DNA from 2 places in the Paenibacillus sp. FSL H3-0286 genome. Region 1 is predicted to be linked to the other one. Evidence: a T-box and tRNA genes for the amino acid it is inferred to sense, from the RefSeq annotation. Region 1 holds a T-box; the other holds one or more tRNA genes.
The links. A T-box is a leader RNA that pairs with one kind of tRNA and senses whether it is charged. The one in region 1 lies ahead of trpS (tryptophan--tRNA ligase), so its partner is inferred to be a tRNA-Trp.
Positions count from the first base shown of each region.

Region 2: it has a tRNA-Trp gene. The T-box ahead of trpS (tryptophan--tRNA ligase) is inferred to sense a tRNA for this amino acid. The anticodon was not compared.

Region 1 covers NZ_CP150285.1:5,997,710-6,002,107, reverse strand. The annotation lists gene MHB37_RS26790 (O-methyltransferase) at 1-123, shown strand, start outside; gene MHB37_RS26785 (alpha/beta-type small acid-soluble spore protein) at 277-507, opposite strand; gene MHB37_RS26780 (aldose 1-epimerase) at 709-1,683, opposite strand; T-box leader at 1,818-2,057, shown strand; gene trpS (tryptophan--tRNA ligase) at 2,121-3,107, shown strand; gene MHB37_RS26770 (hypothetical protein) at 3,110-3,298, opposite strand; gene MHB37_RS26765 (metal-dependent hydrolase) at 3,404-4,398, opposite strand, start outside.
Region 2 covers NZ_CP150285.1:6,164,509-6,168,906, forward strand. The annotation lists gene MHB37_RS27395 (BMP family ABC transporter substrate-binding protein) at 1-397, opposite strand, end outside; gene MHB37_RS27400 (AraC family transcriptional regulator) at 725-1,480, shown strand; tRNA gene MHB37_RS27405 (tRNA-Leu) at 1,616-1,694, opposite strand; tRNA gene MHB37_RS27410 (tRNA-Cys) at 1,709-1,782, opposite strand; tRNA gene MHB37_RS27415 (tRNA-Gly) at 1,792-1,866, opposite strand; tRNA gene MHB37_RS27420 (tRNA-Gln) at 1,873-1,947, opposite strand; tRNA gene MHB37_RS27425 (tRNA-His) at 1,967-2,042, opposite strand; tRNA gene MHB37_RS27430 (tRNA-His) at 2,086-2,161, opposite strand; tRNA gene MHB37_RS27435 (tRNA-Trp) at 2,185-2,258, opposite strand; tRNA gene MHB37_RS27440 (tRNA-Tyr) at 2,265-2,350, opposite strand; tRNA gene MHB37_RS27445 (tRNA-Thr) at 2,356-2,431, opposite strand; tRNA gene MHB37_RS27450 (tRNA-Phe) at 2,460-2,535, opposite strand; tRNA gene MHB37_RS27455 (tRNA-Asp) at 2,546-2,623, opposite strand; tRNA gene MHB37_RS27460 (tRNA-Met) at 2,649-2,725, opposite strand; tRNA gene MHB37_RS27465 (tRNA-Val) at 2,743-2,818, opposite strand; tRNA gene MHB37_RS27470 (tRNA-Glu) at 2,874-2,948, opposite strand; tRNA gene MHB37_RS27475 (tRNA-Ser) at 2,967-3,059, opposite strand; tRNA gene MHB37_RS27480 (tRNA-Asn) at 3,063-3,138, opposite strand; rRNA gene MHB37_RS27485 (23S ribosomal RNA) at 3,199-4,398, opposite strand, start outside.

The DNA.
Region 1 (4,398 bases):
GCTATAAGACAGGGAAAGCTAATCGTAGATGCTACGCTGGAGTCTAATTATAATATGGCGAATCTGATGATTCGATCTCCCCGTAATGCTTACGCCGAGAGTGCTGATCAATTTTTAAGTTAAACGTTTTACATAAAAATTGTTTGCAGCTGGGATTATAGGCTATAAATTAGAAAAACCTCCCACAGCTTCTGGAAGAAGTGTGAGAGGTTTGAAAGCTAGTCGGCAATAGGCTTTTTAAGACCTCTGCCGGATAAAACACTTAAGATAACGATGTTACTGACGACCGGACAGTTGTTGTTCTGCCAGTTGTACTAGACGTTTAGTGATGTAACCTCCCAAAGAACCAGTTTCGCGGGAAGTGTAGTTCCCGTAATAACCGTCAGCTGGGATCGTTACTCCAAGCTCTTGTGCTGCTTCATATTTCAATTGTTGCAACGCTGCATTTGCTTGAGGAACTACAAGGTTATTGGAACGGCTGCTACGACCTTGACCTGCTTGACCCATGTGTGTCACCTCCTTCGCCCGTTGTGAAGATAGTATGAGCGCTAAGAGGCTAATTCATGCATGCTATCGAAAGGTTTTAAGGATGGTAATTATTAGTCGATTAAAAGTAAGGGTAGGAAAGCCTAAATAACTAAGCTCGCACAAAAAATCGGCCTTCTCTTACGTAAACGCAAGGGAAGACCGATATAATGTATATCTGCTTTAATTCTCGGGATAGATCATTTCCAGCATAGTGGACAGCTCAAGACTTTGACCTGGTTCTACCTTCAGCAAGCCCGTGAAGGAAGGGTCATCTGAAACGTTAGGAGCATCCGGGAGCCAGGTGTAAGGTTCGATGCACAGAAATTGATCGGCCGGTCCTTTGGTATACAGGACCCAGTGACGGAAATGATTCTCGTCAGCTGTATAACGAAGACCATAACCATCATCGCGTAATAGCAAGGCTTCTACGGGCTGCTTGTCACCAATACGTAGAGCAGTATCAAAATTAGTTCCCTGGAGGTTGATTCCAGAGTTTAGTGAATCTAGATCACCAAGTGGAATTAGATTGCCGCTAGGGAGCAATTCATCGTTTAGTTCATAAATGCTGTTTACGGGCAGCTTGAGATTCCAGCGTTCAGGTTCTCCATCGATCATAAACCAGGTGTGATAACCGATCCCAAAGGGAATACGGTGATCGCCGAGATTTGTAACCTTTAAAGTCTGGCTGAGCCGGGCATCCTGAAGCCTGAATGTCATTTCGAATTTGAGTGGAATGGGAAATTGCTCCATCCAGTGCGGATCATCTTCAGTAAGGAATTCAGTAGTGACTGCACAACCGTCCTCGTCTTCTTCAATATCGCTGACACACCAGGATTGAGTCCGGTGTAGACCATGGATATGATTGTCACCAGCGGTATTCTGGTCAAATTGATAACTTGTACCCTCGAATTGAAATTTTCCTTTACGAATTCTTCCGGGTGGAATTAAGAGCGGGATGCCAAAATGGTAAGGTTTTTGCATAAAGAAAGCTTGATCGCTTTCATCAGGCCGCCGCAGAATTTCCCGTTGTTCCTTTACATCAAACAATGAAATCACGTTGTTTCCTAGTCGCGGCAAAAGCGTGACTTCCAGTTCGCGGCTGTGCAAAATATAAGTATCATAACCGCCCCACTGCCCTTTGGTCACCTGTTTCATGAGATATGCTCCTTTATCGTAACTGTAATCGAATAGAACATGGATAACCTTATCATAACAGATTTATGCGGAAGTGGTTAAGTGATTTGACAACTTCTCTTTATGGTTCTATGATGAAGGCATTAAATTATGATGAGAATGTGATGACGGGGACAAGTAGACAGGAAATGCACCTTCAGAAAGCCGGTGGTTGATGCGAACCGGTAGGACACTCCTGATGAATGGACCCCTGAGCGCCGCGCTTGAACGGGAGCAAGATGCCCTAGTAGACCGGCCGGATCTTCCCCGTTAACGGAAGACTAAGGCTGTTTCCCTTTGACTATACAAAGGTTAAGCAGCGAATAAGGGTGGCACCACGGTCTCACGTCCCTTGCGGATGAGGCTTTTTTTGCGTTCTCGGAAATCGGAAATTACATCTAACGGAGGTCTATATTATGTTGAAAAAAGTAATGTCAGGCATACAACCGAGCGGTTCTCTAACTTTGGGTAACTATATCGGAGCGCTGAAAAATTTTGTGAAGCTGCAAGACGATCATCAATGTTTCTTTATGGTTGTCGATATGCATGCGATCACCGTTGCTCAAGATCCTGCGGCACTGCGTGAGCAGTCTGAAGCTGTAGCTGCACTCTTTATCGCGGCAGGAATTGATCCTGTGCGTTCGAATGTATATATGCAGTCTCATGTGCCTCAGCATGCGGAATTGGGCTGGATCATGACTACGCTAACGGCAATGGGCGAGCTTGAGCGTATGACACAGTTCAAAGATAAATCATCAGGTAAGGATTCAGTTGGCGCGGGCCTATTCGTATATCCTTCTTTAATGGCAGCAGATATTCTTGTTTATAATGCGGATCTTGTGCCAGTAGGTGAAGATCAGAAGCAGCACTTGGAGTTGACCCGTGATTTAGCGGGCCGATTCAATAACCGTTTTGGCGAATTCTTTACGATTCCTGAACCGTATATCCCTGAAGTGGGCGCACGCATTATGTCTCTGGATGATGGCACTAAAAAAATGAGCAAGAGCAGCCCGAATGCAGGCAGCTATATTGCCCTGTTGGATTCGCCGGATGTGATCCGTAAAAAAATCAGCCGCGCAACGACTGATTCTGGACGTGAAGTGATCTTTGATCCGGCTAACAAGCCAGAGATTAGTAACTTGATGAGTATTTACTCGGAATGTTCTGGGATGTCCCTCCAGCAAATTGCCGATCGTTATGAAGGACAAATGTATGGTGGCTTTAAGAAGGATCTTGGGGAAGTGGTTGTATCCACACTTGAGCCTTTGCAACAAAGATATCATGAAATTCGCAGTTCAGGTGCGATCACTGATATTCTTGCTGAAGGTGCTGAACGTGCACGTATTGTTGCAGCTGAGACGTTGAATGGCGTAAAAGAGCGGATGGGCTTTCTGCCAGCTCGTTAATCTTAGTCAGAGCTTAAGCTTTCCTGTTTGCGTCTAATTCTGGCTTTGAGGATAAATCCCCAGCCAATATTCATTACGCAAAGAAAACCAAGCAGAAGTGCCAGCCAGAAGCTATAGCTGATCGCGATTGAAGCGGCAGTGAGAATAAGAATAGAAGAACAAGCGAACCAAAGTGAGAGTCCTTTACCCATTAAGAGCCTTCCTTTCCGTGTCTGCTAAAATGAATCCCGGAGTATTATAAAATACTCCGGGATTTTTTGTGATTATAGAATAGATCTCTCAGTAAGTCTACAGTTTCATCGTAGAGAACCAGGGTCGATGGAAAATCGTTTGTCGAGCTTATCACTGCTAAGCCAGCCTACATAAGTATTTAAAGGTTTATATTGGTTATCCATAACTAATACAGCCACAAAAGGGTATTGTTTGCGGTGTAAATAACGAACGTCTCCCCAGCGCACCATATATCCTGAAGGAAGCTCCTCCACTTCGGCAACCGCATAAGAGGTGAAATATAGAAAGGACTGAATATCTGGATGCGACTTGGATATTTCCACAGCGGGATGATTCGAGCAGACCGCATGTTTGAACCATTCCAGGCGGTTGTTCAGTAGCTGTCCAACGTCATAGCTGCCGTCTTTTTTCACTTTAACTACGTTCCAGCGTTTAAGTGAAATTGTAGGGATTACAATATAACGTTCACCAGCATTATGGTGTATATCTTTAAGCTTGATGTTTCGTGTAAGGCGGGCATGAACAATTGTTCTCCAAATATAATAAAGAATGGTACAGGCATAAAGCGTAATAAATAAAGGTTTGGGCGGCACAATCCCAGTGATCCAGAGTAGAATAGCTGCGATATGGCTGCCAAAAATAAATGGATCGAAAATGTGGATGATATTCCAGGCAATCCATTTCTCAGTAAATGGACGGGCGGCCTGGGTTCCATAGGTGTTAAACAGATCAGAGAAGACGTGCACGCCTACGCCTATGAAACCCCAGAGTGCAACATGGCTTAAAGCTGCCAAATCAGTAAATCCAAACAGAGGCCCTAAGACTAGGGCAATCAGAGCGGGCCACAAAATTAGAAAAGGCAAGGAGTGTGTGATTCCCCGGTGATTACGAATATATATTGCATTGTCCTTTAGTCTTAATGCGGTATCGGCATCAGGAGCTTGTGAGCCTAAAATCGTAGCCAGCATAACGGCTCCGGCCAGTTTAGGGTCAGAAGCAACGACAGGATCTACGAATGAAAGTCCGGCTAACCCTATGCCCATAACTAAATGTGTAGCGG
Region 2 (4,398 bases), 170 kb from region 1:
ATTTTTTGTCTGGATACAATTCTGCCGTTGCATTAAACATCTCTGTAATTTCAGAACCGCCAGAAATAATTACATCCCAATCCTCGGAAGCGATATCGTTAAATGTAGGCTCCCATTTCGTTTTATCAACGCCCATTTCAACAACCTTTGTTACTGCACCAAGTTCATCCTTAACCTTTTGCAAGCCGTTATTAGCGGAATCAAAAAATGATTTATCCCCAAGTGTCCCCGGAATCAGCAATACAACCTTGAGTTTATCCCCTGCACCTGTTTCTCCACCCTCAGCAGCGTTTGATCCAGTATTCGCAGAAGAACCGTTATTGGACGTGTTATTCCCACATGCTGTGACCAGAACCATCACCATTAATAACAACAAAGAAAGAACTTTTTTATTCATTACTCTATTCCACCCCTAATTTTAGTTGGTTAGTAATCCGCAGAATCCCATCTTCACCCATTGTATAATTCACGGTTTAAATGGAAATTCTCTTTTTTCCAAATAAAGTATCATTAAAAGTAATAAATTTAACGTTTAGGCTCAAAAATAGCAATAAAAATACCATTATTATTAATAATCCGCTTTATTTCCGAACGAGATGGCCAGTCAGGTTGCGAACTTTCGGATTTATTGATACGATCATAACAAATATTATTAAAAATAATTATATGATTTCGGTCATAGTTTTGTACGATTCGGCTAAAACATAAGTATTGGAGGATCATCATGGATCGTGTTCTATATATTGTAAGTGCCACACATGAGCTAAATACTTATATCCCTCCACACCAGCATGAATGCTACGAACTAGTCTATTATTTACAGGGGGTAGGGACAACCAATGTTGGCCCACGAAGTTACCATTTTCGCTCCTCTTCTTTCGCGCTTGTGCCACCCAATCATAAACATGACGAGCACCACCGTGAGGATGCAAATGTATTATTTGTAGGCTTCCACTCGGAACACCCTAATATGAGTAATCTGCTCGGCGTATATGAAGATGATAAAGATCAGACCGTTCTTCAAATCCTGCTGCGAATGAAAGCAGAGTTTACACGCAAGCAAGACGGATTCTCTGAGCTTCTAAACCTACAAATGAGCGAGATTACCGTCCATCTTATGAGGCTTCTTAGTGCCTCTGGATATCAATCCCCAACAGAAGATCGAGTACAATATGTCCTTAATTATATGAATGAGCATTATCGCCATAAATTGTCCGTCGAAACACTATCAGAAATGTCCGGATATAGTTACGATCGTTTTCGCCATCTATTTAAAGAACGTTTCGGGTCTTCACCCCTGCGGTATTTGCTGTTAAAACGCCTGGATTATGCAAAATCTCTATTACGTCATACTCAGATGCAAATCTCTGAAGTATCCGCTGCTGCAGGTTTTGTGAACGATGCCCAATTCTGCAATATGTTCAAACGAGAAATAGGTCTTACTCCGCGAGCATTCCGCATTAATAATCAATCAGGTTAATCACTAATCAGATTAAAAAAGCCGTTGAATAGAGAGTTTCTCTATTTCAACGGCTTAATGCTGTAAACCCAAGAACATAAAGAAAAAAGGTTTGTAAGAATGCTTTTATAAGCAATCTTACAAACCTTTTTAAGATACCGGCGAGAGGACTCGAACCTCCACGGTTTCCCACTCGATTTTGAGTCGAGCGCGTCTGCCATTCCGCCACGCCGGCACATATGAACTAAATGGAGGCGCCACCCAGATTTGAACTGGGGATAAAGCTTTTGCAGAGCTTTGCCTTACCACTTGGCTATGGCGCCATGAAAACTTGGAGCGGACGACGGGAATCGAACCCGCGACCCTCGCCTTGGCAAGGCGATGCTCTACCGCTGAGCCACGTCCGCATAAAATGGCTGGGGATATAGGATTCGAACCTATGAGTGACGGAGTCAAAGTCCGTTGCCTTACCGCTTGGCTAATCCCCAATAACATTTTAAAGTAAAATGGGGCGACTGATGGGTCTCGAACCCACGAATGCCGGAACCACAATCCGGTGCGTTAACCCCTTCGCCACAGTCGCCATATTAAGTTGATATTGTTGCCATTATTCATTTTAAAGTAAATGGGGCGGCCGATGGGTCTCGAACCCACGAATGCCGGAACCACAATCCGGTGCGTTAACCCCTTCGCCACGGCCGCCATATTAAACTTTAGAAAGAACTTGGCAGGGGCAGCAGGAATTGAACCCACACCAACGGTTTTGGAGACCGTTGTTCTACCTTTAAACTATGCCCCTAAAAACTGGTGGAGGATGATGGATTCGAACCACCGAACACTCACGTGAGCAGATTTACAGTCTGATGCGTTTGGCCACTTCGCTAATCCTCCAAGGATGGTGCCGGCGAGAGGACTTGAACCCCCAACCTACTGATTACAAGTCAGTTGCTCTACCAATTGAGCTACACCGGCATGGCACTCATTCTTTTGTGATGATAAATGGTGGCTCGGGACGGAATCGAACCGCCGACACGAGGATTTTCAGTCCTCTGCTCTACCGACTGAGCTACCGAGCCATGATGAAAATGGCGGAACCGACGGGATTCGAACCCGCGATCTCCTGCGTGACAGGCAGGCATGTTAGGCCAACTACACCACGGTTCCAAAAGATATAATTGCTTAAGTTAATTGGTTGCGGGGGCAGGATTTGAACCTGCGGCCTTCGGGTTATGAGCCCGACGAGCTACCGGGCTGCTCCACCCCGCGTCAGTAAGAAAGTGTTATGGTGGAGGCTGAGGGGATCGAACCCCCGACCCTCTGCTTGTAAGGCAGATGCTCTCCCAGCTGAGCTAAGCCTCCATAAACAACAATTGTTATTGTACCAAAGTCCACTAGGATAAATCAAGTGAAAATTTGGTGACCCGTATGGGATTCGAACCCATGTTACCTCCGTGAAAGGGAGGTGTCTTAACCCCTTGACCAACGGGCCATACTAATTAAAAATTTGTGGCGGAGAGAGAGGGATTCGAACCCTCGAGACGCTTGTGGCGCCTACACGATTTCCAATCGTGCTCCTTCGGCCAAACTCGGACACCTCTCCATATGGCTCCCCGAACAGGACTCGAACCTGTGACAACTCGATTAACAGTCGAGTGCTCTACCAACTGAGCTATCAGGGAATATTCATACCAGGCTTGATGCCTGAAAACTGAATCCGAAACGAATTTGCATTCTAAGTATAGGATAAGCCCTCGACCGATTAGTATTGGTCAGCTCCATGCATTGCTGCACTTCCACCTCCAACCTATCTACCTCGTCGTCTTCAAGGGGTCTTACTAATTGGGAAATCTCATCTTGAGGGGGGCTTCACGCTTAGATGCTTTCAGCGCTTATCCCGTCCGTACGTAGCTACCCAGCCATGCTCCTGGCGGAACAACTGGTGCACCAGCGGTACGTCCATCCCGGTCCTCTCGTACTAAGGACAGCTCCTCTCAAATTTCCTGCGCCCACGACAGATAGGGACCGAACTGTCTCACGACGTTCTGAACCCAGCTCGCGTACCGCTTTAATGGGCGAACAGCCCAACCCTTGGGACCTACTTCAGCCCCAGGATGCGATGAGCCGACATCGAGGTGCCAAACCTCCCCGTCGATGTGGACTCTTGGGGGAGATAAGCCTGTTATCCCCAGGGTAGCTTTTATCCGTTGAGCGATGGCCCTTCCATGCGGTACCACCGGATCACTAAGTCCGACTTTCGTCCCTGCTCGACTTGTAGGTCTCGCAGTCAAGCTCCCTTATGCCTTTGCACTCTGCGAATGATTTCCAACCATTCTGAGGGAACCTTGGAACGCCTCCGTTACTCTTTAGGAGGCGACCGCCCCAGTCAAACTGCCCGCCTGACACGGTCCCCGTACCCGATAAGGGCACTAGGTTAGAACCTAGATACGATCAGGGTGGTATCCCAACGGCGCCTCCACCGAAGCTTGCGCTCCGATTTCTACGGCTCCCACCTATCCTGTACAGATCGTACCCAAATTCAATATCAAGCTGCAGTAAAGCTCCATGGGGTCTTTCCGTCTTGTCGCGGGTAACCTGCATCTTCACAGGTATTAAAATTTCACCGGATCTCTCGTTGAGACAGCGCCCAAGTCGTTACGCCATTCGTGCGGGTCAGAATTTACCTGACAAGGAATTTCGCTACCTTAGGACCGTTATAGTTACGGCCGCCGTTTACTGGGGCTTCGGTTCATAGCTTCGGGTTACCCCTAACCACTCCCCTTAACCTTCCAGCACCGGGCAGGCGTCAGCCCGTATACTTCGCCTTGCGGCTTCGCACAGACCTGTGTTTTTGCTAAACAGTCGCTTGGGCCTTTTCACTGCGGCCCCCTCGTGCTATTCACACTACCGGGGCACCCCTTCTCCCGAAGTTACGGGGTCAT